4 regions of the Fundidesulfovibrio sp. YSD1 genome follow, and region 2 is predicted to be linked to each of the others. Evidence: predicted binding sites of a transcription regulator. Region 2 holds the regulator's gene; each other region holds the start of a gene.
The links. Region 2 encodes sigma-54, which starts transcription at its own class of promoters, with help from an activator protein. Its sites were predicted from a motif close to CTGGCACGGNNNNTGCTT; they were not measured.
Positions count from the first base shown of each region.

Region 1 (7,718 bases), 530 kb from region 2:
CCATCTTCCGCGGCGTTCCCGGATTCATCCTCGCCGGCAGGGGCCTCGGCGGCCTCTTCCTGCTCCTCTTCCTCGGGCCTGGGCGCGGGCAGGAGCAGCCTGATGGCCGAGCGCAGGTGGTCGCGCTTGGTCGGGGTCATGCCCTCGATGCTGTCGAGCTCCTCGTCGGTGGCTTCGGCCAGCTTGCTCACGGTGTCGAACCCGGCGGAGAGGAAGTTGTCCATGTTCATCTCGGCCACTGAAGCCAGCTGCTCCATGCCCTTGCGGGCCACGTTCAGCTCGGCGTAGCGCGAGTCGGTGAAGATATCGATCTTCCAGCCCAGGAGCTTGGCGGCCAGCTTCACGTTCTGGCCCTTGCGGCCGATGGCCAGGGTGAGCTGGTCGTCGGGCACCACGACCTCGAGGGTCTTCTCGTCCTCGTCCACCATGATGCGCGTGATGCGCGCCGGGGACAGGGCGTTGGCGGCGTAGGTGGCGATCTCGGGGTGCCAGACCACGATGTCGATGCGCTCGCCGTGGAGCTCCTGCACGATGTTCTGGATGCGCGAGCCGCGCACGCCCACGCAAGCGCCCACGGGATCCACGTCGCGGTCCTTGGAGGACACGGCGACCTTGGCGCGCGAGCCCGGGTCGCGGGCCACGCCCAGGATGCGCACCGTGGCGTCGGAAACCTCGGGCACCTCGCGTTTGAACAGGGCGGCCATGTAGTCGGGGTGCGTGCGGGAGACGATGATCTGGGGGCCGCGTCCGCTGGGCAGGACCTCGATGATGTAGGCCTGGACGCGGTCGCCGCGCTTGTAGCGCTCGCGGGGGATCTGCTCTTCCTTGGGCAGCATGGCCTCGGTGCGGCCGAGGTTGATGATCCAGCCGCCGCGGTCGCGGCGCTGCACGATGCCGGAGACGATCTCGCCCTTGCGGTCCTTGTATTCCTCGTAGATGATTTCCTGCTCCGCGTCGCGCATGCGCTGGATGATCACCTGCTTGGCGGACTGGGCCGCGATGCGTCCCAGGTCCTCCACCTTGAGCTTGAAGCCCAGCTCGTCGTCGATCTGGACGTTGGGGTCCACCTCGCGGGCCTCTTCGAGGGTGATCTCGGAGAGGGGGTCCTCCACCTCGTCCACCACGATCTTGAACTGGAAGACCTCGATCTCGCCGGCCTCGTCGTTGTAGCTGACTTCGATGTCCATGTGGTCGCCGAACTTGCGGGCGACCGAGGAGCGCACGGCCTCCTCGAGGGTGTCGATGAGCAGGTCGCGGTCGATGCCGCGGTCCTTGCTGATTTGATCGATGGCCTTGCGAAGCTCCATGCCCATAGGGGGTCCTCCGGTTGCCGACCTAGGCCTTTTCGGGCCCGGCGGCTTTGTCTGCCTTTGAATGGCCTGCGCCCCTGCCCTTGCCCCTGGCCTTGGCCTTGCTCTCCTCGGGAGTCTCGAAGGTGTGCACCAGGCGGGCCCGGGACACGTCGCTCCAGGGAATGTCGAAGGCCTTGCCCTCGCATTCGAGGGTCAGGTTCTCCCCGGACAGGGCGGCGAGCGTTCCCTTGAAGCGCTTGCGGCCGTCCATGGGCAGGGCTGTGGTCACGTCCAGCTCGCGGCCGGCGTAGGGCGCGAGCTGGGAAAATTCGAAGAAGCGCCGCTCGAGCCCGGGGGAGGAGACCTCCAGCTCGTAGGCGCCGTGGATCAGGTCCTCCACGTCCAGGGCGGCCCCCAGCTGGCGGCTGACGCGGGCGCAGTCCTCCACGTCCACCCCGTTTTCTCCGTCGATGAAGACACGCAGGGTGGGGCGTCCGGAGCCCCCGGCCATTTCGATGCCCCACAGGGAGAGGCCGAGGCTTTCCACGTAGGGAGCGGCCAATTCCTGAATTCGGGCGAGCACTTTTGTGAAATCTGAGTTCATAGCAAAAAAAAAGTGGACCGAACCGATTGGCCCACCCCTGTAATCGCCGGAGGGCGAACCCCGGCGTCATGAGGATTTTTTTGGAGCGGGCGACGAGACTCGAACTCGCGACACCAAGCTTGGGAAGCTCGTACTCTACCAACTGAGCTACGCCCGCTCGCAAAATGGGCATATTATGCGGATCGGGGTCGCTGTCAAGAGTTTTCGACCGTCGGCGAGGGGGAAGAGAGGAAAAAAGAGCGCTTCAGGCCGCGCGGATTTTGCCGCGCTCCATCTCCAAGGCGCGACAGGCGAGCATGACCATGCGCGGAATCATGCGCGAGCCGGTCTTGTAGTTGATGACCGTGCGCCTCGTCACGCCCAGTTCCTTGGCCGCCGAGGCCAGGGAGAGGCCCATGCGCTTCATCCAGGCCGCGAACTCCTCCGAGGGCCAGGCCAAGCCGAGTTGCTCCTGGCAAAGCCGCCAGAGGGTGTCCCCGCCGACCTCCAGGCCGAGCGGGGGCCATTCGACGGAGCCGCCGTATTCGCCCAGGCGCGCCGCGCCGAACACGTCCGGGTCGGCAAGCGCCGCCCACCTGCCCTCGGCGAAGGCGCCCACGTCCGCCTCGCGCAGCCCGTCGCGCCCGAAATCCAAACGCAGCCTGAGCCCCGGCAGGGCTTCGACGCTTTTGATCTTAGGGTACTTGTCGGGGGTCATTTATTGAGCTCTTCCCAGGTTTTGGCAACAGCTTCCCGGTTCTGGGAAGCCCACTGCCGGGCCAGGGCCAGCGCCTTGGCCGGGGCGTGCCCGGCCAGGACTTCGAGCGTTTCGAGGTCGACCGAGCAATCGAAGCCAGGGCCGTTCACAGGAAATGGACCTTGCCATGCTCCCAGCCGTACACCGCGAGGCGGATCTTGCCGAATCGCTTCAGGGTTCCCACACGACAAAACATCTAGTGAAATAAATTCACCACGTCAAGTCCATCCCCGCCATCCGGGCGCATTCCCGCTGGCACGCTTCCTGCTTTTCTCCGGGCCGAGGAGGTGCGCCGCCATGCAACAAAGTTCGATAAGCGCGCTGTTCGGGGCCTTGAGCAACGAAACGCGCCTCAACCTCATAGCCAATAATTTGGCGAACGCGAACACCGCCGGGTACAAGGCCGACAAGGTCTCCTTCCAGGACGTGTTCCAGCGGATGGCCACCGACTACTCCCCGGACGCCCGCAACGACCTGCAGCAGAAGCAGCTTCTGCCGAGGCCCATGGTCGTGGCCAAGCCGCGCCTGGCCGAGCAGACCGTGGACATGACCCAGGGCAGCGTGCACGCCACCGGCAACCCCTTCGACTTGGCCCTCACCGGCCCGGGTTTCTTCCGCGTCCAGACGCCCGAGGGGCAGTTCTTGACGCGAAACGGCCAGTTCTACCGCAACAACCAGGGCATGCTGGTCACCAACCAGGGCTATCCCGTGCTCGGCCAGTCCGGCACGGTGACCATCCCGGAGGGCCAGGTGGTCTCCATCATCGGCGACGGCCAGGTGCTCGTGGACGGCCAGCCCGTGGGGGCCGTGGACGTGGTGGACGTGGCCGACCCCAAGCTCCTCAAGAAGTACGGCCAGTCGCTCTTCACCGGCCCCAACGGCACCCAGCCGGTGACCAGGCCGGTGGAGGCGGGGAAAACCACCGTCAACCAGGGATACCTCGAGAAGCCCAACGTCGAAGTGGTCACGGAGATGGTGGGCATGATCGAGGCCCAGCGGTCCTTCGAGGCCTATTCCAAGATCATCACAAGCACCCAGGAAATGGACCGGGACGCCGTCAGCAAGGTCGGCGACACCCGGTAACCCGGCTCCAGGAGGATACGGCACATGATGCGCGCGCTTTACACGGCCACGACGGGCATGGTGGCCATGCAGCTCCAGATAGACACCATGTCCAACAACCTGGCCAACGTGAACACGCTGGGCTTCAAGAAGAGCCGGGCCGAGTTCGAGGACCTGATGTACCAGACCCTGGCCATCGCCGGAAGCCAGAACGAGGGCGGCTCGCGGCTGCCCACGGGGCTCCAGGTGGGCATGGGCGTCAGGCCCACGACGGTGCACAAGTTCTTCCAGCAGGGAGACTTCCAGAACACCGGCAACCAGCTGGACGTGGCCATCTCCGGCCAGGGCTTCCTGAGGCTCCAGGACCCGGCGGGCAACGACGTGTACACCCGCTCCGGGGCCTTCAAGCTGAACCAGGACGGCACCATGGTCAACGCCAACGGCTACACGCTCCAGCCGGCCATCACCATCCCGCAGCAGGCCGTGAACGTGGTCATCACCGAGCGCGGCGTGCTCACGGCGGTGGACAACCAGGGCAACACCCTGGCCACCTCCAACATCCCGCTCTACACGTTCATCAACCCGGCCGGGCTCACGGCCATGGGCAGAAACGTCTACACCGTGTCCGAGGCCTCGGGCGCGGCCCAGGAGCTCACCCCCGGCGACCAGAACGCGGGCACGCTGGTGCAGGGCTTCCTGGAGATGTCCAACGTCCAGATGGTGGACGAAATGGTCGGGCTGATCGTGGGCCAGAGGGCCTACGAGGCCAACTCCAAATCCATAACCACCGCCGACGCCATGCTCCAGACGGCGGTGAACATCAAGCGTTAGCCCAGGAGTCCCCCATGTCCCGTCAGGAACTTCCCGTGCGCCGCTTCGGCTACTTCCTGGCCGCCGTCTGCGCGGCGATGGCCTTTTTCGCCGCGGGGCCGTCCTTCGGGGCCCCGCCCCAGGACTGGCGCGTCAAGATCGCCCCGGCGGCCGCGATCTCGGGCGAGCGCGTGATGCTCGGCGAGATCGGCGAGCCCGTGGGCCAGATGGACCCCGAGACCTGGCGCATCCTGTCCTCCACGCCGCTTTGGCCCTTCCCGGGCCGCGAGGGGCAGATCACGCTTTCGCGCAAGAAGATACTCGACGACCTGGACCGCCTGTTCCCCCACTCCGAGGCCAACTTCGCCGTGCCCGAGCAGGTGGTGCTCAAGAAGGGCGGGGGCAAGCCCGTGGCCGTGAGCGAGGTGGACCGCATGATCGTCGACTATTTGACGACGAACATGACCGGCCTGGACGGCGAGATCGAGGTCAAGGAGATCACCCTGCCCAACCAGCTCTTCATCGACCCGGACCTTGAGCGCCTGAGCGTCGAGGGAGTGGGCGAGATGGCCCCGGGCCGGGTGAACCTGCGCCTGACGGTCTCGAGCCCGGACGGGCGCGCGCTCAGGCAGATCGCGGCCAACGCCTTCGTCAACGTCTGGAAGGTCATTCCCGTGGCGGCCAAGCCCCTGAACAGGCGCGCCGGGGCCATCGACCCCGGGGACGTGGCCTGGGAGCGGCGCAACCTGGCGCTTTCGCGCGGCGCGGCCTGGGACCCCAAGGACCCCGTGCCCATGCGCGTGAAGTCCTCGGTGAACCAGGGCACGCCGCTCACCTACGAGCTTCTCGAGCCCATGCCCGTGATCCAGAAGGGCGAGCAGGTCACCTGCCTGTGGCGGGGCAAGAGCATCCAGCTGGTCATGCCCGTGACCGCCGTCACTGACGGAGCCAAGGGCGCCACGATAACGGTACGCAACATGCAAAGCGGAAGGGAGCTTGCCGCGGTGGTCCAGGACGCGAAGACCGTCCTGGCCAGGTAAGCCCGGGCAAGCCAGGAGGCGCGACATGAAAACACGCAACATCACCCTGTGGGCGGCAATGGCCCTGGCGGCCGTGAGCACCGCCTGCGCCCCTCCGGCGCAGAAGCAGCCGAGCCCCATGACCACGCTCACCCCGCCCATGATCCAGGCGCCGACCCCGTCCAACAACCCGGGCTCGCTCTACTCGCAGGCGGCGCAGCCTCAATACCTTTACGAGGACAACCGGGCCAGGCGCATCGGCGACATCGTGATGGTCAACGTGGTGGAGAAGTCCAACGCCAAGAACAAGTCCAAGACCAAGTCCAACGGCTCCAACACCATGGACATGCAGGTGGACAACTACTTCAACAACCACACCATCGACCCCTACCCGGGCTCGCGCCAGCTCCAGGCCATCGGCATCGACCCGGGCGGGTTCACGGGCATGAAGGGCCGCGTGGGCACGGGCCAGCCCCTGGTGAAGACCAGCCGCGACAACCAGTTCGACTCCGACGGCGAAACCAGCCGCGAGTCCACCGTGACCTACACCATCGGCTGCCGCGTGGTGAACATCCTGCCCGGCGGCGTGATGCAGGTGGAGGGCGCGCGCCAGGTGCGCGTCAACGACGACACGCAGATCATGGTGGTGCGCGGCCTCCTGCGGCCCATGGACGTGGGCCCGGACAACACCGTGTCCTCCACGGCCCTGGCCGAGGCCCAGATCGACATGTTCGGCACGGGCGTGCTGGCCGACCGCCAGAAGCCCGGCTGGCTGTCCCGGGTTCTCGACAACATCTGGCCCTTCTAGGGCTTGTGAAAGGCATTCAACGCGGCTTTCCCGGTCCGCATGGGAAGGGCTTGGCAAGGCGCGGGCGTCCGCTCGGGGGAGGGGACGCGAATTTCAGGAGCGAAGACAATGTCTAGGCGAATGGTCACAGCGATTCTGTCGGCGGCCCTGGTCCTGGCCGCCCTCGTCCCGGGGGAGGGGCGGGCGGCCAGGATCAAGGACGTGGCCTCCTTCTCGGGAGTGCGCACCAACCAGCTGGTGGGCTACGGCCTCGTGGTGGGCCTGGGCGGCACGGGCGACAAGCGCGGCTCGGACTTCACCATCCAGTCCATCTGGAACATGCTCGACAAGATGGGCGTGCGCGTGGACAAGAAGACCCTGCGCCCGGCCAACGTGGCCGCGGTCATGGTCACGGCGCAGATGCCCGCCACGGCGCGTCCCGGCACCAAGCTGGACGTGACCGTGTCCTCGCTGGGCGACGCCACCAGCCTCTTGGGCGGGGTGCTCCTCATGACGCCCATGAAGGGCGTGGACGGCGAGATCTACGGCCTGGCCCAGGGGCCCGTGGCCGTGGGCGGCTTCCAGGCCTCGGGCGCGGCGGCCACGGCCACCAAGAACGTGACCACCGTTGCCACCATCCCGGGCGGGGCCAACGTGGAGCGCGCCGTGCCCTTCGACTTCAACGGCCAGCGCGACCTGACCATCAACCTGGGCTACCCGGACTTCACCACCTCCATGTCCATCGTGAAGGTGATCAACAAGGCCATGGGCGGCGGCTTCGCCCGGGCCACGGACGCCTCCACGGTCAAGCTGGACATCCCCGAGCAGCACAGGGGCAACATGGTGCCGCTCATGGCCACCATCGAGAACCTGGAGATCACCCCGGACAACAAGGCCCGCGTGGTGGTGGACGAGAAGACCGGCACCGTGGTGGTCGGCCTGAACGCCAAGCTCACGCGCTCCGCCGTGACCCACGGCAACCTCCAGATCGTGATCCAGGAATCCGCCGAGGTCTCCCAGCCGCTGCCCTTCGCGCCGGTGGGCGCCGAGACCGTGGCCGTGCCCCAGACCAACATCGGGGCCAACGAGGAGAACCGCCAGCTGCGCATGGTGGAGGGAGCGACCCTTCAGGAACTGGTGGAAGGCCTGAACGTCCTGCGGGCCACCCCCCGCGACCTCATAAGCATCCTCAAGACGCTCAAGTCCGCGGGCGCTCTGCACGCCGACCTGGAGGTCATCTAGATGGTCTCCGCCCCGGACACGGCCGCCCGCGCGGGGCTGGCCCGGGACGCTTCGAGCGCGTCCCGGACCCAGGCCCTGGCGGCGCAGGCTTCCCCGGGGCAGGGCGCGGTTCCCGCGCCCAAGGCCTTCGGCAAGATCCTCGATTCGCTCACGCCCGAGAAGGCCC
Region 1 covers NZ_AP043666.1:3,363,887-3,371,604, forward strand. The annotation lists gene ACZ5V4_RS15640 (DUF448 domain-containing protein) at 1-28, opposite strand, end outside; gene nusA (transcription termination factor NusA) at 1-1,313, opposite strand, end outside; gene ACZ5V4_RS15650 (ribosome maturation factor RimP) at 1,336-1,839, opposite strand; tRNA gene ACZ5V4_RS15655 (tRNA-Gly) at 1,978-2,053, opposite strand; gene ACZ5V4_RS15660 (hypothetical protein) at 2,141-2,593, opposite strand; gene ACZ5V4_RS15665 (DUF4160 domain-containing protein) at 2,590-2,742, opposite strand; gene flgF (flagellar basal-body rod protein FlgF) at 2,930-3,715, shown strand; gene flgG (flagellar basal-body rod protein FlgG) at 3,740-4,525, shown strand; gene flgA (flagellar basal body P-ring formation chaperone FlgA) at 4,540-5,544, shown strand; gene ACZ5V4_RS15685 (flagellar basal body L-ring protein FlgH) at 5,570-6,331, shown strand; gene ACZ5V4_RS15690 (flagellar basal body P-ring protein FlgI) at 6,440-7,552, shown strand; gene ACZ5V4_RS15695 (peptidoglycan DD-metalloendopeptidase family protein) at 7,553-7,718, shown strand, end outside.
Region 1: flgF (flagellar basal-body rod protein FlgF) is a predicted target of sigma-54. The motif match lies at 2,885-2,902, and genes of this name have one in related genera.

Region 2 (7,718 bases):
CACCGTGCAGGTGATCCCGCACATCACCGACGAGATCAAGCGCGCCATTCTGGGCGTGGCCAAGGACGAGGACGTGGCCCTGATCGAGATCGGCGGCACCGTGGGCGACATCGAGGGCCAGCCCTTCCTGGAGGCCATCCGCCAGCTGCGCACGGACCTGGGCAAGGAGAACGTGCTCTACATCCACCTGACGCTGATCCCCTACATCCGCGTGGCTGGGGAGCTGAAGACCAAGCCCACCCAGCACAGCGTCAAGGAGCTTCGCTCCATCGGCATCCAGCCCGACATCATCCTCTGCCGCTCCGAGATCGACCTGGACCAGTCGCTCAAGAGCAAGATCGCGCTCTTCTGCAACGTGGACCCGGACGCCGTGTTCACCTCCGTGGACGTGAAAAGCATCTACGAGGTGCCCCTCAAGCTCTACGCCGAGGGCGTGGACCAGAAGATCGCCATCCTCCTGCGCCTGCCCGCCAAGAACGCGGAGCTCGACCCCTGGCAGAACCTGTGCAGGAAGCTCGCCCACCCCAAGGGCGAGGTGACCATCGGCATCGTGGGCAAGTACGTGGACCTCAAGGAGGCCTACAAGAGCCTGCACGAGGCCCTGGTGCACGGCGGCGTGGCCAACGACGTGAAGGTCGACCTGGTCTACGTGAACTCCGAGGAGGTCACCCCGGCCAACGTGGCCGAGCGCCTGGCGGGCATGGACGGCATCCTCGTGCCCGGCGGCTTCGGCTCGCGCGGCGTGGAGGGCAAGATCGCGGCCATCCGGTATGCCCGCGAGAACAAGGTTCCCTTCTTCGGCATCTGCCTGGGCATGCAGCTGGCCTGCATCGAGTTCGCGCGCAACGTGCTCGGCCTGCCCGAGGCCAACTCCGAGGAGTTCAACCGCCTGAGCCCCGACCCGATCATCTACCTGATGCGCGAATGGTACGACTTCCGCACCAAGAAGGTGGAGAAGCGCGACGTGGACTCCGAAATGGGCGGCACCATGCGCCTGGGCGCCTACCCCTGCGTGGTCAAGCCCGGCACCGCGGCCATGGAGGCCTACCAGGCCGCCAACATCGAGGAGCGCCACCGCCACCGCTACGAGTTCAACAAGGCCTACTTCGCGCGCATGGAGGAGAAGGGCATGGTCTTCTCCGGGCTCTCGCCGGACGAGTCCCTGGTGGAGGTTGTCGAGCTGCCCGGGCATCCGTGGTTTTTGGGCTGCCAGTTCCATCCGGAGTTCAAGTCCAACCCCATGAAGCCGCACCCGCTGTTCCGCGAGTTCATCAGGGCCTCCAAGGCCGCCCGCGAGGGCAAGTGAGGCGGCCCGTCAGGCCCGGCGTCAACCGCCGGGCCCTGGGCCTGGCCAGGTCCGTGAAGCTCCTCGTCCTGGACGTGGACGGGGTGCTCACGGACAACGGCGTCTGGCACGACGGGGCCTCGCAGCACGGCGTCGGCTTCAAGCGCTTCGGCGTCCAGGACGGCATGGGGCTCAAGCTCCTCATGCAGGCCGGGATCGAGGTGGCGGTCATCTCGGGGCTGGGCAACGTCCAGGCCGAGCACCGCATGCGCGAACTCGGCATCCGCGAGTTCCACGGCGGGCACCTGAAGAAGCTGCCCGTGTTCGAGGGCATTCTGGAATCGAAGGGATTGGAGGCCCAGCAGGCCGCCTACATGGGCGACGACTGGCTGGACGCGTCCGTGATGGCCCGCGCGGGCCTGCCCATGGCCCCCTCCGACGCCCAGCCCGAGGTGCTGCGCCTGGCCCAGTGGGTGTCGCGCAGGCCCGGGGGGCACGGGGCGGTGCGGGAGGCCGCGAGGTTCCTGCTCCTGGCCCAGGGCCTGCTTTCGGGCATCTGGGACCGCTGGTCGTGCTGAAACGGCCCCGAAAACGCCGCCTTGCTCCCCTTGCGACCTGCAAAACCGCCCGGCGCACCCTTGGGCCTTGCGGAGAAACCGCGTCAAGTCTTGCCACGTTCCCTCTTTTAGTGCATAACCGCCGTTGCCGATTAGGTGTTTCCGGCATTTTTCTTGCTAGCCCCTGAACCCGACCGAGAGGTACCGAGCGCGCATGGCTCTTGAGCTCAGACAGCAACTCAAGCTTTCGCAGCAACTGGTGATGACTCCGCAGTTGCAGCAGGCCATCAAGCTGTTGCAGCTCTCAAGGCTGGAGCTGGTGGAGACCGTCCAGAAGGAGATGCTCGAGAATCCCCTTCTGGAGGAGACCTACCAGGACGACGACCGGCCCGAGCCCACCATCGCGGAAGACTCCCACGCGCCGGACGCCACCCAGGAAGAGGGGGCCATGCAGCGCGAGCTGCTCAAGACCGCCGAGTGGGACGACTACATCGGCGACTTCGCCTCCACCTCCCGCCAGGCCACCGTGCGCGAGTACGAGGCCCCGGAGGAGGGCATGTCCTTCGAGGCCAGGCTTTCCTCCAAGCCCTCCCTGGAGGGCCACCTCGCCTGGCAGATCAATCTTTCGCCCTTCACGCCCGAAGAGCGCCGCGTGGCCGAGGGCATCGTGGGCAACCTGAACGCCCAGGGCTACCTGGGCGAGTCCGTGGAGGACATCGCGGCCGACTGCGCCGTGGAGCCCGCCATGGTGGAGAAGGTTCTCTACACGCTCCAGCGCTTCGACCCCGTGGGCGTGGCCGCCCGCACCCCGCAGGAGTGCCTGCTGGTGCAGCTGGAGGTCTACCGCTACAAGGACCCGGTGCTCCTGGAGATCGTCCGCGACCACCTGGAGGACCTGGAGAAGAAGCGCTACAAGCAGCTGGCCAAGAAGTTCAGGATCACGCTGGAGGACATCAAGGAATACCTTGAGATCATCCAGTCCCTCGACCCCATGCCCGGCTCGCACTTCAGCGGATCCGATCCCGTCTACGTGAGCCCGGACGCCTACGTGTACAAGTACGGCGAGGATTTCGTCATCGTGCTCAACGAGGACGGCCTGCCCAAGCTCCAGCTCTCCCCGTACTACATGGAGGACATGTCCCGCATCGGCACGGGCAAGGACAAGGACTACCTCCAGGACAAGATGCGCTCGGCCCAGTGGCTGATGAAGAGCCTCTACCAGCGCCAGCGCACGCTGTTCAAGGTGCTGGAATCGATAGTCAAGTTTCAGCGCGATTTCTTCGAGGAAGGCGTGACCAAGTTGAAGCCGCTGATCCTCAAGGACGTGGCCGACGACATCGGCATGCACGAATCCACCGTCAGCCGCATCACCACCAGCAAGTACGTGGCCACCCCCCATGGCATCTTCGAGCTGAAGTTCTTCTTCAACTCGGCCCTGGAGCTCGACGACGGGTCGAGCGTGGGCTCCGAGTCGGTGAAGGCGCTCATCAAGCAGCTCATCGCCGCGGAGGACCCGAAAAAGCCCGTCAGCGACGAGCAGATCGCGGACATCCTCAAGCAGAAGCTTCAGGTGAACATAGCCCGGCGCACCGTGGCCAAGTACCGCATGGCCATGGGCATCGAGTCCTCGTCCAAGCGCAAGGAAGTCCTGTAAAAACGCCGCATCGTCCAAAGCGGCCATTTCCGGAGGATATCATGAACATCGCTTTCCATTTCAAGAATTTCGAGCCGTCTCCCGGTCTGCGCGAATACGCTGGCAAGCGTTTCGACAAGCTCAACAAATATATGCCCAACGCCGAGAACGCCGAGGTCGTGGTCACCCTCTCCGTGGAGAAGACCCGCCAGATCGCGGACGTGGTCATCGACGCCGACGCCATGCACATCTCCGCCCATGAGCGCTCCGACGACATGTACTCCACCATCGACATGATCACGGACAAGCTCGAAGCCCAGATGCGCAAGATGCGCGAGAAGATGAAGGACCGCCGCAAGGCCGCCTCCGCCTCCGTGACCATGGGCGTGGTCAGCATGGCCGAGGGCAAGGTCAGCTCCATCGAGGAGTCCGACAAGTACAACCCGAAGCCCATGAGCGTGGAAGAGGCCGCCCTGCAGCTCGACGCCATGAAGTTCGAGTTCCTGGTGTTCTTCAACTCCGAGAGCGAGCGCATCAACGTGATCTACAAGCGCAAGAACGCCGACTACGGCCTGATCGACCCTGGAGTATCCCTCTGATGCGGCTGGGAGAGTTCCTGCGCAGGGATTTCGTGCTGGACGACCTCAAGGCCTCGGACAAGCCCGAGGTCCTGGCCGAACTGGTGGCGCCCGTGGCGAAAGCCTTCGCGGACGTGGACCCGAAAAAAGCCTTGAGGGTCCTGCTCGACAGGGAGAACCTGGGCACCACGGGCATCGGCGACGGCGTGGCCATCCCGCACGGAAAGATGGACTCCCTGGGGGAGATCGTCATCGTGGTCGGCCGCAGCAAGTCCGGGGTGGATTTCGAGGCCCTGGACCACAAGCGGTGCAGGATATTCTTCCTGGTGCTCGCCCCGGAACACGTGGCGGGCATGCACCTGCGCATCCTCGCGCAGATATCGAGGCTGCTCTCGGACGAAGGCTTCAGGGAGTCCTTCCTCGAAGCCCAGGACCAGGACGGCCTCTGGCGGGTACTGGCCAGCCATTCCTGATGGCGTGAAGCCTCGGGAAGGCGCGGCCGCTTCCGTCATGCAACCGGACCGATGTCGTGCTAGGAAGTCCCCGCCCGCGAAAGCGTGCGGGGACTTTTCACAAGGAGCTGGGCTATGCCGGGTGCTGGTGCCGACCTGCCGGTCGTCGTGATTTCGGGCTTGTCCGGATCGGGCAAGTCCACGGCGCTCAACGTCTTCGAGGACCTGGGCTATTTCTGCGTGGACGGGCTGCCCGCCAGCCTGATGCCCAAGCTCGTGAGCCTCTTCAAGGGCCAGGGGGCCAACCGCTACCGGGGCCTGGCCCTGGGCATGGACCTGCGCGAGGCCGATTTCGTCACGGGCTGGGAGCCGGCCATCGCCGATCTCAGGGCCGCGGGCGACTCGCCGCAGATCGTGTTCGTGGAGGCGTCCACCCAGGAGATCATGCGCCGCTACGCCACCACGCGCAGGCCCCACCCCTTCGAGTCCGAGGGCTACGGCCTGGGCGAGGCCGTGGAGGAGGAGCGCAGGCGCATGGCCCCGCTGCGCGAGGCCGCCGACCTGGTCATGGACACCACGGGCTTCTCCATCCACGACCTGCGCCGCCAGCTCCAGGACAAGTGGAAGTTCCTGGAAGGCCAGGGCCCGGCCATGAAGATCCACATCATGAGCTTCGGGTTCAAGTACGGCATCCCCACGGAATCCGACCTGGTCATGGACCTGCGCTTTTTGCCCAACCCGTACTTCGACCCGGAGCTCAAGCCGCTCTCCGGGCAGGACCAGGCAGTGGTGGAGTACGTGCTGGGCTCGGAGGAGGGCAGGACCTTCCTGCCCAGGCTCAAGGAGTTCCTCCTGGACCTGGTGCCCCGCTACGCGCGCGAGGGCCGCTACCGCCTGACCGTGTCCCTGGGCTGCACGGGCGGGCGGCACCGCTCCGTGGCCACGGCCGAGGCGGTTTTTGACACCTTGCGCAAGGCGGGTTACACGGTGTCGCTGGAACACCGCCATATAGAAAAAGGCTGATATTTCAACGATGAGCAAGATTACTCCGACCGACGCCCCCGTGGGCGTGGTCATCGTGACCCACACCGACTACGCCGAGAAGCTCCTGAAGGCGGCCGAGATGATCATCGGCCCCCAGCTGAACGCCAGGACCGTGGCCGTGGACGTGGGCGTGGACACGGCGCAGACCGTCAAGGAGCTCGAGGCCGCCATCAAGGCCGTGGACCAGGGCGGCGGGGCCATGATCCTCACCGACATGTTCGGCGGGACCCCCACCAACCTGGCCCTGTCGCTTTTCGGCCAGCACCGCATCGAGGTGGTCACCGGCGTGAACCTGCCCATGCTCATCAAGATCCTCTCCACCAGGACCAAGCCCCTGGAGCAGCTGGCCGCCGACGCCAAGAGCGCGGGCGTGCAGGGCATCGTGGTGGCGGGAGAGATACTGCGAAAGAAAGTGTCCGGGGAGTAGGCCGGTGTTCTGGGTGCGCATCGACAACAGGCTGGTGCACGGACAGATCATCGAATCCTGGCTGCCCTTCACCGACGCGCGCAACATCGTGGTGGCCAACGACGAGCTGGCCGCGGACGAGCTGCGCCAGCAGATCATGTCCATCGCCATCCCCCTGGGCGTGGACATCTCCTTCGTGAAGGTGGACGCCATAGGCGCCTACCTCGTCGGGCGCAAGCTCACGGACAAGGACGTGCTCGTGCTCTTCTCCTCCTGCCTGGACGCGCGCCGGGCCTTCGACGCGGGCCTGGGCTTCGGCACGCTCAACCTGGGCAACCTGCACTACGGCCCGGGCAAGAAGCAGGTCTGCCAGCACGTCGCCCTGAGCAAGGAGGACGAGAGCTGCCTGTCGTTTTTGCAGGGCAAGGGAGTGCACCTGGACTACCGCTGCATCCCCAGCGACCCGGTGGAAATCTCCTGAGCGCCCGGAGAACGGGGAGGGCGGCATGAGAGAGGCAGCGGGCTTTTCAATTCACCCGTTTTGGTGCATCCTCGCCTAAACGCTTCCCGGGAACGATCCATGGAACTGCAAGCGAACGCCGTCCTCTTCATCCTCGCCAGCGCTTTTTTTTTGCCCTGTTTTCCTGCTTCCGCTTCATAATCAACCTTCCCCTGCTTGACCGCCCGCTGACCGTGGGCTTCTTCTGGGGGCTCTTCAGCGGCGACTGGGCCACGAGCCTGGGAGTCTGCCTCTTCTTCGAGCTCTACTGGCTGGACCTCTTCCCGGCCGGGACCATCATACCGCCCAACGCCATCGCCTCGGCCCTGGCCACGCTCACGGTGATGCACATGTACTCGCTGACCGGACCGGCCGAGGCGGCCGTGATCATGCTCGCGGCCCTGCCGCTTGGGAGAATTTTTGCGCGCATCGAGCGCTACCACCGCCAGTACGAGAACGACGCCTACAACCGCCTGGTGGTCTGGGCCAAGCACCCGGAGAGGGGCAACGGCCCCCGCGCGCTCACGCGCCGGTCCATGCTGGTGATGCTGCCCGTGAGCGGTGCGGCCTTCGCCCTGGCCACCATCCTGCTCCTGGCCATGGCGCACGTGGTGCTCCCGCCGCTCTCCGCCGTCCTCGCGCCGCTTCCCCTGAAATGGCCGCACCTGTGGGTGGTGGCCAGCATCGGCGCGGTGCTCTCGCTCAGGCACAAGCCCGCCTACGTGCTTCTTGCCTGCGGGGTGGTGCTGGCCATCGTCACCAGGCTGGTGGTATAGGCCGGGGGCCGCGATGATGCCCCTTGGCAAGGGCGCTTCATTGTGATATTTTCCACAAGATCAATTTGCACATCACCTCAGGAGGGATTCGAACATGGCAGCGTACGTCGTTGGACACAAAAACCCGGACACCGATTCCATCGCCGCGGCCATTGCCGTTGCGGACCTGATGACCAAGCGCGGCATCGAAGCCGTGGCCGCCGCCCAGGGCAAGACCAACCCCGAGACCGACTTCGTGCTCGGCAAGTTCGGCGTGAAGGCCCCCGAGATCGTCACCGACGCCGAGGGCAAGAAGATCATCCTGGTCGACCACTCCGACCTGGCCCAGAGCCTGGAGAACCTCTCCAAGGGCGAGATCCTGGGCGTCGTCGACCACCACAAGCTGGGCGACGTGACCACCCCGAACCCGCTGGAAATGTGGGTTTGGCCCGTGGGCTGCACCTGCACCGTGATCGCCAACATGTACGACTTCTACGGCATCGAGATCC
Region 2 covers NZ_AP043666.1:148,331-156,048, forward strand. The annotation lists gene ACZ5V4_RS00775 (CTP synthase) at 1-1,306, shown strand, start outside; gene ACZ5V4_RS00780 (KdsC family phosphatase) at 1,303-1,863, shown strand; gene rpoN (RNA polymerase factor sigma-54) at 2,057-3,496, shown strand; gene hpf (ribosome hibernation-promoting factor, HPF/YfiA family) at 3,538-4,074, shown strand; gene ACZ5V4_RS00795 (PTS sugar transporter subunit IIA) at 4,074-4,526, shown strand; gene rapZ (RNase adapter RapZ) at 4,641-5,528, shown strand; gene ACZ5V4_RS00805 (PTS sugar transporter subunit IIA) at 5,539-5,976, shown strand; gene ACZ5V4_RS00810 (PTS sugar transporter subunit IIB) at 5,981-6,436, shown strand; gene ACZ5V4_RS00815 (PTS sugar transporter subunit IIC) at 6,616-7,230, shown strand; gene ACZ5V4_RS00820 (manganese-dependent inorganic pyrophosphatase) at 7,325-7,718, shown strand, end outside.

Region 3 (7,718 bases), 280 kb from region 2:
GAAGCAGGAGGAGCTCCTGCGCGAGTTCGCCAAGCTCGAGGAGGACAAGCCCCTCAAGAAGGTGAAGAACTTCTTCAAGAAGGCCAAGGACGCGGCCATGGGCTCCTGATGGCTGGGGAACTGACCCACCTGGACGAGAAGGGCCAGGCCCGCATGGTGGACGTGGGCGGCAAGGCCGCGACCGTGCGCACGGCCGTGGCCGAGGCCTTCGTGCGCCTCTCGCCCGAGACCTACCGCATCCTCACTGGTGAGGGCATGCCCAAGGGCGACGCCTTCGCCTGCGCGCGCATCGCCGGAATCATGGCCGCCAAGAAGACTTCCGACCTGATTCCCCTTTGTCACCCGCTGGGGCTCGACTCCGTGGACGTGCGCTTCGAGCTGGATGCGGAAGGACCGGGCGTGCGCATCGAGGCCGAGGCCAGGCTCTGCGCCAAGACCGGCGTGGAGATGGAGGCCATGACCGCGGCCAGCGTGGCCGCGCTCACGCTCTACGACATGTGCAAGGCCGTGCAGAAGGATATCGTGATCGAGCGCGTGCGGCTTCTGTACAAGTCCGGGGGCAAGAGCGGGGAGTTCCGGGTGCAGGGCTGACGCTTGCGAGCGGGAAGGTTTTTCTGGGCCTCGCCGGGTGACCGGCGAGGCTTTTTTCTTTCGAACGGCGCGAAGCCGTTGGCGGGGGGCCGGGGCGGCGTCCCGATCAGAGCGTGTCGATCTGGCCGTCGGAGAGGATCAGCACGAACTGCCTGCTGAGGTCCTTGTCCAGCCTGCCGGCCTCGGCGTCCTTGCTGATGATCTTGAGGGCCTCGAAGGCCGTGTAGGCCTTGGAATAAGGCCTGGCCGAAGTCAGGGCGTCGAAGATGTCCGCGATGGTCACGATGCGTACGTATTCCGGGATGCGCCGGGTCTGATATGGGTAGCCCGAGCCGTCCAGCTTCTCGTGGTGCTGGACGATGCACTCCTGGGTCAGGGTGTCCAGGTCCATGTCCCGGCAGACGTCCAGGCCGTGGGCGGGGTGGGTGTTGATCACGTCGCGCTCGGCGTCGGTGAGGGGGCCGGGCTTGTCGAGGATCTGCCTGGGGATCTTGGTCTTCCCGATGTCGTGCAGCAGCGCGCCCGTGCCGATGAGCTTGGCCCGGTGCTTGCCGTAATCGAGCGCCACCATCACGAGTATCGAATAGATGGAGACGTTCACGCAGTGGCTGTAGGTGCGGTAGTTGTGCGAGAGAAGCCCCGCGATGCTCTTGGCCGCGCCTTTCTTGCGCGTGATGTACTCGTAGGTGTTTTCCGTCAGCGCTTCGAGTTTTTCCCTGTACTTCGGCGTCGGGAGGCTTTTTTCTCCGGAATTCAGGAGCGTCCTGCCCATGCCGAGCGAATAGTCGTAGAGCATTCGTGAGCGGTGGTGCAGGGGGATGCTGTCGTTGTCCAGGAGCGTGGCGAAGTTGCGCTCGATGTACTCGTCGTAGGTGGCCACGTCCTGGGAGTGGATGAAGAGTTCGTCCACGTCGTGGGCGCGCAGGCGGCACTTGTGTCCTTCGCTCAGCTCGCCGTGGCGGGCCAGGAGGAAGTAGTTGTCGCCCTTGCGGATGTAGACGTCGAACTTGATGCCGCAGTCGTAGGACACCAGCATCGTGGGGATCTTGATGAACTCGTCGGGATCGACGTGAAACAGCTTGTTCAACTCATGCACTGCGAAATCCGTGCGTTCCCCGGGGTGACTTCCCCGCGCGGCCCCGGTCTCGGGTTCGAGGCGCGCGCGGGCATCCGGGCAGAACGCGTCTAGTCCTGTCAGGCCACGTCCCAGACGGCTCCGGCCGGGGTGTCCTTCACTTCGACGCCCATGGCGGCCAGCTCGTCGCGGATGCGGTCGGACTGGGCGAAGTCCTTGTCCGCGCGCGCCTGCTTGCGCGCTTCCATGAGGCCTTCCACCCGGGAAGCATCTATTCCCTTGCGCGCGGCCTTGCTGTCGCGCAGATCCAGCAGGAACCTCGCGGGCTCGGACCCGAAAACGCCGAGGATTTCCGAGTAGCGGGCCATGCCCGCCTTGATGCGCTCCAGGAGCTCCTTGCCGCCCACGCTCTTGCGCAGCCCCTTGTCCTCCATCACGCGCCCGGCCAGGCGGACCATGCCGAAGATGTGGCCCAGGGCCGCGGCGGTGTTCAGGTCGTCCTCCATGGCCTGGGCGAACCCGGCTTCGAGGGCGGCGAGTTCCTCGAGAAGCTCCTTGGGCGCGGGCGAGGCGGACCACTTGCTCCCGGCCAGCACCTCGCCTGCTTGGGCCAGGGCGGCGTAGACGCGCCTGATGCCCTTCTCGGCCTCGTCCAGGGCCTCGGTGGAGTAGTCCAGGGGCGAGCGGTAGTGCGAGGTGACCAGGAAGTAGCGCAGCACCTCGGGCAGGCAGTAGCGGAAGATGTCGCGGATGGTCACGAAGTTGCCCAGGGACTTGGACATCTTCTCGGAGTTGATCTGCACGAACCCGTTGTGCACCCAGAAGCGCGAGAAGTCCTTGCCCGTGGCGGCCTCGGTCTGGGCGATCTCGTTCTCGTGGTGGGGGAAGACCAGGTCCTGGCCGCCGCCGTGGATGTCCAGGGGCAGGCCCAGGAGGTCCTCGCTCATGGCCGAGCACTCCAGGTGCCAGCCCGGGCGGCCGGGGCCCCAGGGGCTGTCCCAGGTGGGCTCGCCGGGCTTGGCGCCCTTCCAGAGGGCGAAGTCCAGCGGGTCCTCCTTCTGCTCGCCCGGGGCCACGCGCGCCCCGGCCTGGAGCTCCTCCAGGTTGCGGCCGGAGAGCTTGCCGTAGGGCGAAAACGAGCGCACGCGGAAGTACACGTCGCCGTCCGGCGTGGCGTAGGCGTGCCCGGTGTCGATGAGGTGGGACGCGAGCTTGATCATCTCCCCGATGTACTGGGTGGCCTTGGGCTCCAGGTCCGCGCGCAGGATGCCCAGCTTGTCCATGTCCTCGTAGAAGGCGGCGATGTATTTCTCGGACACGGCCTCGGAGGACGTGCCTTCCTCGTTGGCGCGCCTTATGATCTTGTCGTCCACGTCGGTGAAGTTGCGCGCGAAGCGGACCTCAAGGCCCTTGGAACGCAGGTAGCGCACCAGGACGTCGAAGACCACGGCCGAGCGGGCGTGGCCGATGTGGCAGTAGTCGTAGGCGGTGATGCCGCAGACGTACATGTTGACCCGGCCCTCGGTGAGGGGGGTGAAGGCTTCCTTGGAGCGCGTGAGGGTATTGTAAAGCTGCATGGCTCGTCCTTGAAGTCTCGTTGGGGGAAAACCCGTTGCAGAGCGGGGGGCAAAAGTCAAGAATCCCCCTGCCCGGGCCTGTCCGGCCTCGGCTCGCCGCCTCAGGCCGGAAAGTCCCTGGCCAATTCCACGGCCGTGGCCGTGGCGTAGGCCTTGATTCCCTTCTTCTCGCCCGTGAAGCCGAGCTTCTCCTCGGTGGTGGCCTTCACGTTCACGCGCTCCTCGGGCAGGCCCAGAAGCCCGGCCACGTTGCGGCGGATGTGCTCGCGGTGGGGTCCGATCCTCGGGACCTGAGCCACCACGGTCAGGTCCACGTGCGTGAGCGTGAGCCCGGCCAGGGCGAATCTCGCCAGCACCTCGCTGACCAGGATGGAGCTGGCCACGCCCGAGAATTTGGGGTCGCTGTCCGGGAAGTGCGCGCCGATGTCGCCCTGGCCCAGGCAGCCGAGCAACGCGTCGGCCAGGGCGTGCAGGAGCACGTCGCCGTCGGAGTGGGCCAGCACGCGCGGCGCCCCCGGGATGGGCGTGCAGCCGAGCACCATGGGCCGCGAGTTCTCCGGATCGGGCGTAGCGGGCGATTCGTAGCGGTGCACGTCGTAGCCGAAGCCCACGCGGGGCAGGGCCACGGGGGCGCCTTGGCGGCAAAGCAGGCGCAGGTCCTCGGGCGTGGTGATCTTCACGTTGTCCTCCGATCCCTCGACCACGCGCACGGTGAGGCCCAGGGCCTCGGCCAGGCTCGCGTCGTCGGTGACGGTGAGGCCCTCGCGCCGGGCCTTGTCGAAGCCTTCGCGCAGCACGGAGAGCGCGACGCCCTGGGGGGTCTGCACGGCCATGAGCCTGCTTCTGTCCGGGGTGGCCGTGACCACGCCGTCCCGGACTTCCTTGATGGTGTCCTTGACGGGCACGGCCGGGACCACTGCCTCGGCCCCTTCCTTGAGGGCGTCGGCCACGCGGGCCACCACGGCCGGGGTGACGAAGCAGCGCGCCGCGTCGTGCACGAGCACGTGGGTGCACCCTCGCGGCAGCACGGCCAGGGCGTTCTCCAGCGAATCCTGCCTGCGCTCGCCTCCGGGCGCGGCCTTCCAGGCCAGGCCCAGGGGGGCGCAAGCGTCCAGGCGGGCGATTTCGGCCGAGGCGGCCTCGAATTCGTCCGGGGGCAGCACGAAGACCATGCCCGCTATCCCGGCCGTGCGCGAAAACGCCCTGGCGGATTTCCAGAACACGGGCTCGCCGCCCGCGTCCAGGAACTGCTTCTTGCGGGGCGCGCCCGCGGCGGCCATGCGCGAGCCGCTTCCGGCGGCCAGGAGGATGGTCCAGAGGTTCATGCGTTCAGGCTCCGTGCGTTCAAACCGGTTGCGGGGCGCAGCCCGAGGGGTGCGCCCCGCGAAACGAGAGGGGGAGCCGGCCATAAGCCGGATTCTGTTCCCCGGTTGCCCGGGGCGGCCATCATTCCTCTAGGGCGGCGGTCACCCGCCGCCTCAAGCAACCTACCCGGAAGCATCGGCCGGGCCGGCCTCGGGCGCTTCCCTATTTGGTCTTGCTCCGGACGGGGCATGCCTAGCTTGCCGCGTCGCCGCGGCAACTGGTGGGCTCTTACCCCACCGTTTCACCCTTACCCGCCGGGACGTGCCCGGCTGGCGGTCTGCTTTCTGTGGCGCTTCTCCGGGGATCGCTCCCCCTGGGCGTTACCCAGCGTCCTGCCCTGCGGAGTCCGGACTTTCCTCCCCGGGTTTCCCCGCGGCGACGGCCTGTCCGGCTCCCCCGTCAAACAATAAGCGCGTTGCGGCTCCAGGCTAGCCCTGGGCCTCGGCCGGGGCGGCCTCGGGGGCTTCCTCGGTGACGATGTGCTTCACCCAGTAGATCAGGCGCTGGCAGTTGGGGCAGGAGAGGATCTGCTGCCCTTTCTGGAGCTCGATGTAGTACTGGGGCGGGATGGAGATGTTGCAACCCGAGCACACGCCCAGGTCCACGGACACGATGACCGGGTTGGCCAGGCGCGAGCGGATGAACTCGTAGCGCGACAGGATCGGCGGAGGCAGGACCTTGCAGGCCTCCTTGCGCCGCCCGCCAAGCTCCTCGAGGCGCTTCTGGGCGGCTTCCATGCGCTCGGCCAGGCCCGCGCGGGCGGCCTCCAGCTCGGAGCTCACGGCCTCCACCTGCTCGGAGACTTCCTTGTCGGCGGTGGTCTGGCGCTCGAACTCCTCCTGGAAGGCGGCCTTCTCCTCGTCGCGGGAGCGGTTGAGCTTCTCCAGGGAATCCATCTCGCGCACCATGGCGTGGTATTCCTTGGAGTTGCCCACCATCATCATCTTGCTCTTGGACTTGCGCAGGCGGACATGGTCTTCCTCCATGTCGTTCTCCAGGCGCTTGAGCTGTTCGGTGAGGTAGCCGAGCTTCTCGCGCACGACGTTCCTGGAGGTTTCCATGTCCTGGTATTTCTTTTCCAGGCTCTGGATCTCCTGCGGGGCGTTCTCCAGTTCCGAGCGCAGGGAGAGCATCTCCCCGTCGATCAACTGGAGCATCACCAACTGTTCGATCTGCTTCTGGTACATTGCCGTCTCCGATGTGTTCGCCGGTTCCGGGTGATCCCGCGCCTAAGGCGCCCTCGCCGTGGAGCCGGATGGGTCGATGGTCTTGCCGTGAAAACTAGAGCGCCGCCTGGTCCCTGAGCACGGCCCGCATGGGGTCGGGGCTCTCGAAGAAGCGCACCTCCAGCCCCTGGCCGGCGCAACGCTTCTCGATGGCCAGGGCCGCGCGCCGGGTCATCTCTTCTTCCAGGGAGCGGTGCCCGGCGTCGATGGTCAGGCCCAGGCCCATGACGTCCAGGGCCGCGTGGTGGGTGACGTCGCCGGTTATGTACACGTCCGCGCCCATGGCGAAGGCCTTGGCCGCCAGCGACGCGCCCGAGCCGGTGCAGTAGGCCACCGTGCGCACCGTCTCCGGGGCCTTGCCCACGAGCGTGGCGAAGGAGCGGGGCACGGCCTTCCAGAAGGCCTGCATGAAAGCCTCGAAGCCCATGGGTTCGGGCAGCCTGCCCACCAGCCCGAAGCCGTGGGGCTCGGCGGGCTCGGTCAGGCGCACGGCCCCGGTCATGGGCGAGACGTCCTGGCAGCGGGCCAGGATTTCGCGCATTTCGGGCCACTGGGGCTCGGGGCAGGTGAAGGCCTGCGGGGCGTGGCGCAGGGCGTCGCGGTCGAAGTGCATGCGGTCCACGTCCAGGTGGTCCGGCAGCACGAGGCCGTCGAAGCCGTCCGTGGCCACTTCCTTGTAGAAGGCCATGACGCGCGGGGTCGCGCCCTGGGGGTCGAGGATGGCCCTTCCGGTCAGGCCCAGCTCGTCGGCCAGCCAGGCGGCCGGGCCGCCCGGGGCGCAATCGAGCGAGGTGTGCGCGGCGAAGAGCCAGGCCCCGTGGCCAAGCAGCAGCCTGAGCGCCTCGTGGTGCGTGTCCAGCCTGTCGGGCAGGCGCGGGGTCTTGCCCAGGGGATGGTGGGTGAGCACGGCCTGCGCGCCCCACTGGAGCGCCCTGGCGAGGGTCTCCGGGGTGGGGTCCAGGGCCACGGCCAGCTTGGAGGCCTCGGTGGCGGCGGAGGCCACCTGGACGCCGCAGCGGTCCCAGGAGGCGGCCATGCGCGGAGGCGCGATATCTTCGATGACGGAAAAAAGTTCTGAGATTTTCATTATTCCAAAAAAGAAGGCGCTTTCCGGGTAGACCCCTGGGAAAGCGCCTTTTCACGTGCGTTTGGCGTTTTGCTGGAAAAAAGAAGCTGCAACGCGTCGTTTCTTGTCAACGAATCTTCCTTGAGAAGCGTGGTGGGCCCACCAGGATTCGAACCTGGGACCACCCGGTTATGAGCCGGAAGCTCTGCCAACTGAGCTATAGGCCCCCATGCTCATGTCTGAATCAGGACTCATAGCTTCCCAGTGTGGTCATGTCAACCTGTTTCGTTTCGAACGCCGGAAAAAAACGGCATGTTTCAGGAACCCTTGGCCGCCCTGGCCGGGCATTGCTCCTTGAGCCAGGTGATGGCGGACTTGCCCGCCAGCGCCCCCTCGCCCACGGCCACGGCGATCTGGAGGAACCCGCCCGTGCAGTCCCCGGCCGCGAACACGCCCTCGACGTTGGTCTTCATCTCCGGGTCCACCTCGAGGAAGTTGCCCTTGCGCGAAACGCCCAGGGTGTAGGCGAAGTCCGTGGAGGAGGCCTCGCCCAGGGCGATGAACAGCCCGTGGGCAGGCATGGTCCTGCCGCTTGCGAGCGTCAGGGATTCGAGCCCCGGGTTGCCGGAAAGCGCCGTGACGTTCTCGCGCACCACCTCGATGGAGGCTGCCTCCAGCCTGGCCATGAACTCCGGCGGGATGGCGGGCTCCTTGCCCAGGGTGCAGACGCGCACGTCCGGTGTGTAGTTCAGCAGCTCCAGGGCCTGGTTGGCCGCGAAGATGCCTTCGCCCGCCACCACCACGGGCTTGCCCCTGAA
Region 3 covers NZ_AP043666.1:431,290-439,007, reverse strand. The annotation lists gene dnaJ (molecular chaperone DnaJ) at 1-109, shown strand, start outside; gene moaC (cyclic pyranopterin monophosphate synthase MoaC) at 109-591, shown strand; gene ACZ5V4_RS02175 (HD-GYP domain-containing protein) at 698-1,687, opposite strand; gene cysS (cysteine--tRNA ligase) at 1,786-3,243, opposite strand; gene ispD (2-C-methyl-D-erythritol 4-phosphate cytidylyltransferase) at 3,345-4,568, opposite strand; RNA gene rnpB (RNase P RNA component class A) at 4,637-5,003, opposite strand; gene ACZ5V4_RS02155 (zinc ribbon domain-containing protein) at 5,037-5,795, opposite strand; gene ACZ5V4_RS02150 (Nif3-like dinuclear metal center hexameric protein) at 5,890-6,921, opposite strand; tRNA gene ACZ5V4_RS02145 (tRNA-Ile) at 7,052-7,127, opposite strand; gene ACZ5V4_RS02140 (NAD(P)/FAD-dependent oxidoreductase) at 7,218-7,718, opposite strand, start outside.
Region 3: ispD (2-C-methyl-D-erythritol 4-phosphate cytidylyltransferase) is a predicted target of sigma-54. The motif match lies at 4,739-4,756, and genes of this name have one in related genera.

Region 4 (7,718 bases), 1.5 Mb from region 2:
CGGTGACTTCCACCTCGAAGAACTCCGGGGCCAGGCCCGTGCGCGTAAGGATCCCGGCCACGTGATCCGCCAGGCCCGGGTGCTCGAACTGCCTGGGGGAGAAGTTCACGGAGACCCTGAGCCCCTCCAGGCCCTCGTCGGCCCACTGCCTGGTCTGGCGGCAGGCCTCCTCGATCACCCAGGAGCCCAGGCGCGAGATGAGCCCGGCCTCCTCGGCCAGGGGGATGAACTCCGCCGGGGGCACCAGACGCCCGTCCGCGCCCGCCCAGCGCACCAGGGCCTCCATGCCCGCCACCTTGCCCGAGAGCACGTCCACGCGCGGCTGGTAGTGCAGCAGGAACTCCCCGCGCGACAAGGCCTTGCGCAGGTCGTTCTCCATCTGCAGGCCCTTGAGCACGCGGCTGCCGAGCTCCTCGGTGAAGAAGCTGAAGTTGTTTCGCCCGGCCTCCTTGGAGCGGTACATGGCCATCTCGGCGTTGCGCATCAGGTCGGCGGGCTCCCCGCCGTCGGCAGGGGCGATGGTGATGCCCAGGCTCGCGCCGATGTGCACCTCGCGGCCCTGTATCTCCAAGGGCTCCGCGAGGCAGGCCAGCACGCGCCCGGCCACGTGGGCCGCGTCCTCGGGGTCGCGCAACCCGGTGAGCATCATGAAGAAGGAGTCGCCGTCGAAGCGCGAGAGCGTGTCGCCCTGGCGCAGGAGCCTGGCCAGGCGCGCTGCCACCTCGGTGAGGGCGATGTCGCCCGCCACGTGGCCCAGGCTGTCGTTGACGGACTTGAAGCGGTCTAGGTCCAGGCAGACCACGCCCAGTATCCCGCCCTCCTGGCGCACGCGCCTGAGGGCCACGCCTAGGCGGTCCTGGAAGAGGTGGCGGTTGGGCAGGCCGGTCAGGGCGTCCTGGTAGGCGTCGTCCAGGATCGACTGCTTCAGGCGCTCCACGTCGCTTAGGTCCCTGAAGACCGAGACGTAGCGCGCCACGGCCCCGGAGGCGTCGCGCACGGCGCGGATGCGAAGCCGCTCCGGGTAGGCCTCGCCGGACTTGCGGCGGTTCCAGATCTCGCCTTCCCAGCCGCCGGTTTCGAGTATCGAGGCCCACATGGCCTCGTAGAAGGCCCTATCGTGGCGGTCGGACTTGAGGATGCGCGGGTTGGCGCCCAGGGCCTCGGCGGGCTCGTAGCCCGTGATGGCCGTGAAGGCCTTGTTCACGCGCTCTATCTCGCCGCGGGGGGAGACCACGGCCACGCCCTCGCCGCAGAGGTCCATGAGGGCCTCGAACAGGCGCAGGGCGCACTCGCAGGAGAAGTCGGAGGGAAGATTCGGGGAAGAAGGCTTCATGTACAACTCCAGCTTTCTTCCCCGAAGCCTAACAGGATTACAGAATCTGGAAAAGCATTCTCGTGGCCATTATCAGCAGAAAGCCCGCGAAGACCTTCTTGAGCATGGGCACGGGAAGCTTGTGCGCGATCTTGGCCCCGGTGGGCGCGGTGAGCATGCTGCAGATCACCAGCCCGACCATGGCGGGCAGGTAGATGAAGCCCAGGGTCATGTCCGGCAGCCCGGCCTTGCCCATGCCACCGAAGATGTAGCCCACGGTCCCGGCCACGGCAATGGGGAAGCCGATGGCCGCGCCCGTGCCCACGGCCTGGTGCATGGGCACGTTGCAGAAAGTCATGAAGGGCACGGTGAGCGTGCCGCCGCCGATGCCCACCAGAGCGGAGATGACGCCGATGAAGCCGCCCACGCCGGTCATGGGCCCGATGCCCGGAATCTCGCGGGTGGGTTTGGGCTTGAAGTTCAGGAACATCTGCAGGGCCACGTAGTAGAGGAAGCAGACGAAGAAGCCCTTGAGGAAGCCCGAGGAGAGCCAGGCCGCCAGCTTGGACCCGGCCAGGGTGCCCAGCACGATGCCCGGGGTGATCAGCCAGACGATGTTCCAGCGCACGGCCCCGTGCTTGTGGTGGGCGCGCATGCTGGAGACGGAGGTGAACATGATCGAGGCCAGGGACGTGCCCAGGGCCATCTGCATCATGTACTCCGGGGGCAGCCCCTGCCACGCGAAGAGGACAGTCAGCACCGGCACGATGACGATGCCGCCGCCCACGCCCAGAAGCCCGGCCAGGATTCCGGCGGCCGCGCCCGCCAGCGCGTAGAGGAGAAAATACAGGACCATCATGATAGGCTCTCTCCCGCTTTCTTTAGGATTAGGACATCCCCTGAGGTCAGGCGGGGCCGGCCGAGCCGGGCGCCTGGAGCGTCCGCGAGGGGCCTGAGCGTTGGCTTACGGCCCGAAGGCCGCGCTGTATCCCCTTTGCCCGTGATTGTCGACAGGCCCCGGCGCGGGCCTTCACGGATGCAGCACTCGCGCGGCAAATGGGCTTACAAAAAGGGAAACATTTTTGTAGCCAATCGTGTAGCATCTGTGTCGTCACGAAGCCGGACACCTGCCCCCGGCGTCCCGGGCGCCCCCCGCCAGTCCGCGCAAAATCACGATTTTTGCCATTTTTGGTAAATTTAGCTCATTCTGGCACGCCCCTTGCCTTGACCTCCGTACATAACGCGAACCCAATCCCCGTTCGGAGGCATGACAATGAGAAAGATCGCTATTTACGGCAAGGGCGGCATCGGCAAGTCCACCACCACCCAGAACACCGTGGCCGGACTCGCCACCCTGGGCAAGAAGGTCATGGTCGTGGGCTGCGACCCCAAGGCCGACTCCACCCGCCTGCTCCTGGGCGGCCTGCAGCAGAAGACCGTGCTCGACACCCTGCGCGAGGAAGGCGAGGACGTCGAACTCGAGGACATCCTGAAGCCCGGCTTCAAGGGCACCATGTGCACCGAATCCGGCGGCCCCGAGCCCGGCGTGGGCTGCGCCGGACGCGGCATCATCACCTCCATCAACCTGCTCGAGCAGCTTGGCGCCTACAAGGACGACAAGAACCTGGACTACGTCTTCTACGACGTCCTGGGCGACGTGGTCTGCGGCGGCTTCGCCATGCCCATCCGCGAAGGCAAGGCCCAGGAGATCTACATCGTCGTGTCCGGCGAGATGATGGCCATGTACGCGGCCAACAACATCTGCAAGGGCATCGTCAAGTTCGCCGAGGGCGGCGGCGTGCGCCTGGGCGGACTGATCTGCAACTCCCGCAAGGTCGACCGCGAGGAGGACCTGATCAACGCCCTGGCCGAGCGCCTTGGCACCCAGATGATCCACTTCGTGCCCCGCGAGAACCAGGTGCAGCGCGCCGAGCTCAACCGCAAGACCGTCATCGACTTCTCTCCCGAGCACCCGCAGGCCAACGAGTACCTGACCCTGGCCTCCAAGATCCAGGAGAACCAGAAGTTCGTCATCCCCACGCCGCTGCCCATCGACGAGCTGGAAGCCCTGCTCGTGAAGTACGGCATCGCCAACTAGGCCTTCGCGCAACAACAAGAGAATCCAGGAGATACACGCATGTCCCTCATCATGATCCGTTCCATCGTCCGCCCCGAGAAGGCCGACGACGTGATGGCCGCCCTCATGGAAGCGGGCTTCCCCGCCGCGACCAAGCTCGCGGTGGCCGGGCGCGGCAAGCAGCGCGGCATCAAAATCGGCGAAGTGACCTACGACGAGATCCCCAAGGTCCAGATCATGACCGTCGTGTCCGAGAAGGACAAGGAGTTCGTGGTCAAGACCATCGTGGACGCCGCGCGCACCGGCGGCAAGGGCAACTTCGGCGACGGCAAGATCTTCGTCTCCCCCGTCGAGGAGATGTACACCATCAGCTCCGGCGTGAAGGAGACCGACCTCTCCTCCATCGGGGAGGCCAGGCCATGAAGGAAGTCATCGCCGTCGTTCGCATGAACAAGATGAACCAGACCAAGAAGGCCCTGACCGACGCCGGAATCGCCGCCTTCTTCGCCCACGAGGCCTGGGGCCGGGGCAAGGGCCTGGTCAACGCGGAAGTGGCCGCCGCGGCGGCCGCGGGCAACCAGGAGGCCGCCGAGGTCCTGGGAAGCAAGGGTAAGCTCTTCGCCAAGCGCATGGTCACCGTGGTGGTGCCCGACGAGAAGGTGGCCACGGTGGTCGAGGCCATCAGCGCCGCCAACAAGACCGGCAAGCCCGGCGACGGGAAGATCTTCGTGCTGCCCCTCGGCGACTCCGTCAGGGTCCGCACCGGCGAAACCGGCGCCTGCGCCATCGAATAAACGGCTTGTAGAGAGGAAAGCATCATGGACGCCCCAATCAAAGATCCCTTGACCATGCCGGACGTCGATCCGGAAGAGGCCAAGAAGGAGCTTCTGGCCAAGTATCCGCCCAAGGTCGGCCGCAAGCGCTCCCAGCAGATATACATCAAGGAACAGGAGGGCATGGAGGACCGCGAGATCCTTTCCAACGTGCGCACCGTTCCCGGCATCATCACCATGCGCGGATGCACCTACGCAGGCTGCAAGGGCGTCATCCTGGGTCCCACGCGCGACATCATCAACATCACGCACGGACCCATCGGCTGCGGCTTCTACTCCTGGCTGACCAGGCGCAACCAGACCGACGCCTCGGCCCCGGGCGCCGAGAACTTCATCCCCTACGCGTTCTCCACGGACATGCAGGACGAGGACATCATCTTCGGCGGCGAGAAGAAGCTCAAGATCGCCATCCAGGAGGCCTACGACATCTTCAAGCCCAAGGCCATCGCCATCTTCGCCACCTGCCCCGTGGGCCTCATCGGCGACGACGTGCACGCCGTGGCCCGCGAGATGAAGGCCAAGCTCGGCATCAGCATCTTCGGCTTCTCCTGCGAGGGCTACAAGGGAGTGTCCCAGTCGGCGGGCCACCACATCGCCAACAACAAGATCTTCACCGAGGTGGTGGGCACCTCCGACACGCCGGTGCGCTCGGGCAAGTACACCATCAACATGCTGGGCGAGTACAACATCGGCGGCGACGCCTTCGAGATCGAGCGTATCCTGGAGAAGTGCGGCATCACCCTGAACGCCACCTTCTCCGGCAACTCGACCTACAACGACTTCGCCGCCGCCCAGCTGGCCGACCTCTCCTGCGTCATGTGCCACCGCTCCATCAACTACGTGGCGGACATGCTGGAGACCAAGTACGGCATCCCCTGGATCAAGGTGAACTTCATCGGCGCCAACGCCACGGCCAAGTCGCTTCGCCGCATCGCCAACCACTTCGGCGACGAGGAGCTCATCAAGCGCGTGGAGGAGGTCATCGCCGAGGAGATGCCCGAGGTGGAGGCCGCCCTGGCCGACATCAAGCCGCGCACCGCCGGCAAGACCGCCATGCTCTTCGTGGGCGGGTCGCGCGCGCACCACTACCAGGAGCTCTTCACCGAGCTCGGCATGACCACCCTGGCCGCCGGATACGAGTTCGCCCACCGCGACGACTACGAAGGCCGCCACGTCATCCCCACCATCAAGGTGGACGCCGACTCGCGCAACATCGAGGAACTGGAGATCGAGGCCGACCCCGAGAAGTACAAGGCCCGCCTGACCGAGGACGAGATCAAGGCCCGCGAGGCGTCCGGCTGGAAGTTCAAGGAGTACGAAGGCCTGATCGCCGACATGCCCAAGAAGACCCTGATCATCGACGACCTCAACCAGTTCGAGGCCGACAAGCTCATCGAGATGTACAAGCCCGACATCTTCTGCGCCGGCATCAAGGAGAAGTACTCCGTGCAGAAGATGGGCGTGCCGCTCAAGCAGCTTCACTCCTACGACTACGGCGGCCCCTACGCCGGGTTCAAGGGCGCGATCAACTACTACAAGGATATCGACAGGATGGTGAATTCCAAGGTCTGGTCGAAGGTGAAGGCCCCCTGGCACGCCAACGACCCCGAACTCACCGCCTGCTTCGTGGCCGGCTAGGAGGAATACGTCATGGCACTCTTAAGGCACACCCCCGCTGAAATAACGGTGGAGCGGCAGGCCCTCTCCATCAACCCGGCCAAGACCTGCCAGCCCGTGGGCGCGATGTACGCGGCGCTCGGCATCCACGGATGCCTGCCCCACTCCCACGGCTCACAGGGCTGCTGCGCCTACCACCGCTCCGCGCTGACCAGGCACACCAAGGAGCCCGTCCCGGCCGCCACCAGCTCCTTCACGGAAGGCTCCTCGGTGTTCGGCGGGCAGGCCAACCTGCTCACCGCCATCCAGAACATCTTCTCCGTGTACGAGCCGGACCTGATCGCCGTGCACACCACCTGCCTCTCCGAGACCATCGGCGACGACATGACCCAGATCGTGGAGAAGGCCCGCCAGGAAGGCAAGGTGCCCGCGGGCAAGCACGTGATCTACTGCAACACCCCCTCCTACGTGGGTTCGCACGTCACGGGCTTCTCCAACATGGTCAACGGCATGGTGAAGAACCTGGCCAAGTCCACCGGGGTGAAGAACGGCAAGGTCAACGTCATCCCCGGGTTTTGCGAGCCCTCGGACATGGCCGAGATCAAGCGCCTTGCCCAGATGATGGGCGTCCCGGCCATCGTGTTCCCGGACACCTCCGGCGTGCTCAACGCGCCCCTGACCGGCAAGTACGAGATGTTCCCGGCGGGCGGCGCCCGCGTGGAGGACATCATCTCCTCAGGCGACTCCGTGGGCACCATCGGCCTCGGCCGCTGGGCCACGGCCCAGGCCGCCAAGTACCTGGACTCGGAGCACAAGGTGCCCTGCGAGATCCTGGGCCTGCCCTTCGGCCTCGAGGACACGGACGCCTACGTCATGGCCCTGTCCAAGCTCTCGGGCAAGCCCGTGCCCGCCTCCATCGACTTCGAGCGCGGCCAGCTGGTGGACGTGATCAGCGACTACCACCAGTACTTCCACGGCAAGCGCGTGGCCCTGGCCGGCGACCCCGACCAGCTCATCGGCCTGACCAAGCTGCTCGTCGAGCTGGACATGATCCCGGCCTACCTGGTCTCCGGAACGCCCGGCAACAAGTTCGAGCGCGCCATCCGCGAGATAATCAAGGGCACCCCGGCCGAGGGCGTGACCAAGGTGAAGTGCCCGGGCGACATGTTCATCCTGCACCAGTGGATCAAGCAGGAGCCCGTGGACCTGCTCATAGGCAACACGTACCTCAAGTACATCGCCCGCGACGAGGACATCCCGCACATCCGCCACGGTTTCCCCATCCTGGACCGCATGGGGCACACCCTGTTCCCCACCGTGGGCTACAAGGGCGCGCTCAGGATGATCGAGAAGATGCTCGACGCCATCCTGACCCGCCGCGACCGCGACGCCAGCGAGATCGAATTCGAGCTGGTCTACTAGGATACGGCGCCCGGGGCCGCGCGCCCCGGGGCTCCGGCCGGGGGGAGGGCACTCCCCCGGGCCGGATTTTCTTGCAGAGACGAACCACACTTCAAGGAGTGACGGCGATGGTCAACAAGCCCAAGCACCATATCCTGGTCTGCAACAGCTTCCGCGCCAAGGGCGAGCCCAAGGGCGTCTGCTTCAAGCAGGGCGGCAGCCTCCTGCAATACATGGAGACGGAAATCCTCGACCGGGGCCTGGACATCCTCATCACCGGCTCGGGCTGCCTGAAGCAGTGCGAGGACGGACCCGTGATGATCGTCTACCCCGAGGCCTGGTGGTACGGGAAGGTCGATTCCGAAGAGAAGGTGGACGAGATCCTCGACGCGCTGGAAAACGGCGAAGCGTGCGAGGACCTCTTGATCTAGCGAGAGCTCTCCTCCTGCCTGCTCTCGTCCGCGAAGCGGCCGCCCGC
Region 4 covers NZ_AP043666.1:1,666,569-1,674,286, forward strand. The annotation lists gene ACZ5V4_RS07825 (putative bifunctional diguanylate cyclase/phosphodiesterase) at 1-1,333, opposite strand, end outside; gene ACZ5V4_RS07830 (sulfite exporter TauE/SafE family protein) at 1,371-2,168, opposite strand; gene nifH (nitrogenase iron protein) at 2,586-3,410, shown strand; gene ACZ5V4_RS07840 (P-II family nitrogen regulator) at 3,450-3,812, shown strand; gene ACZ5V4_RS07845 (P-II family nitrogen regulator) at 3,809-4,183, shown strand; gene nifD (nitrogenase molybdenum-iron protein alpha chain) at 4,208-5,860, shown strand; gene nifK (nitrogenase molybdenum-iron protein subunit beta) at 5,873-7,261, shown strand; gene ACZ5V4_RS07860 ((2Fe-2S) ferredoxin domain-containing protein) at 7,369-7,671, shown strand.
Region 4: nifH (nitrogenase iron protein) is a predicted target of sigma-54. The motif match lies at 2,520-2,537, and genes of this name have one in related genera.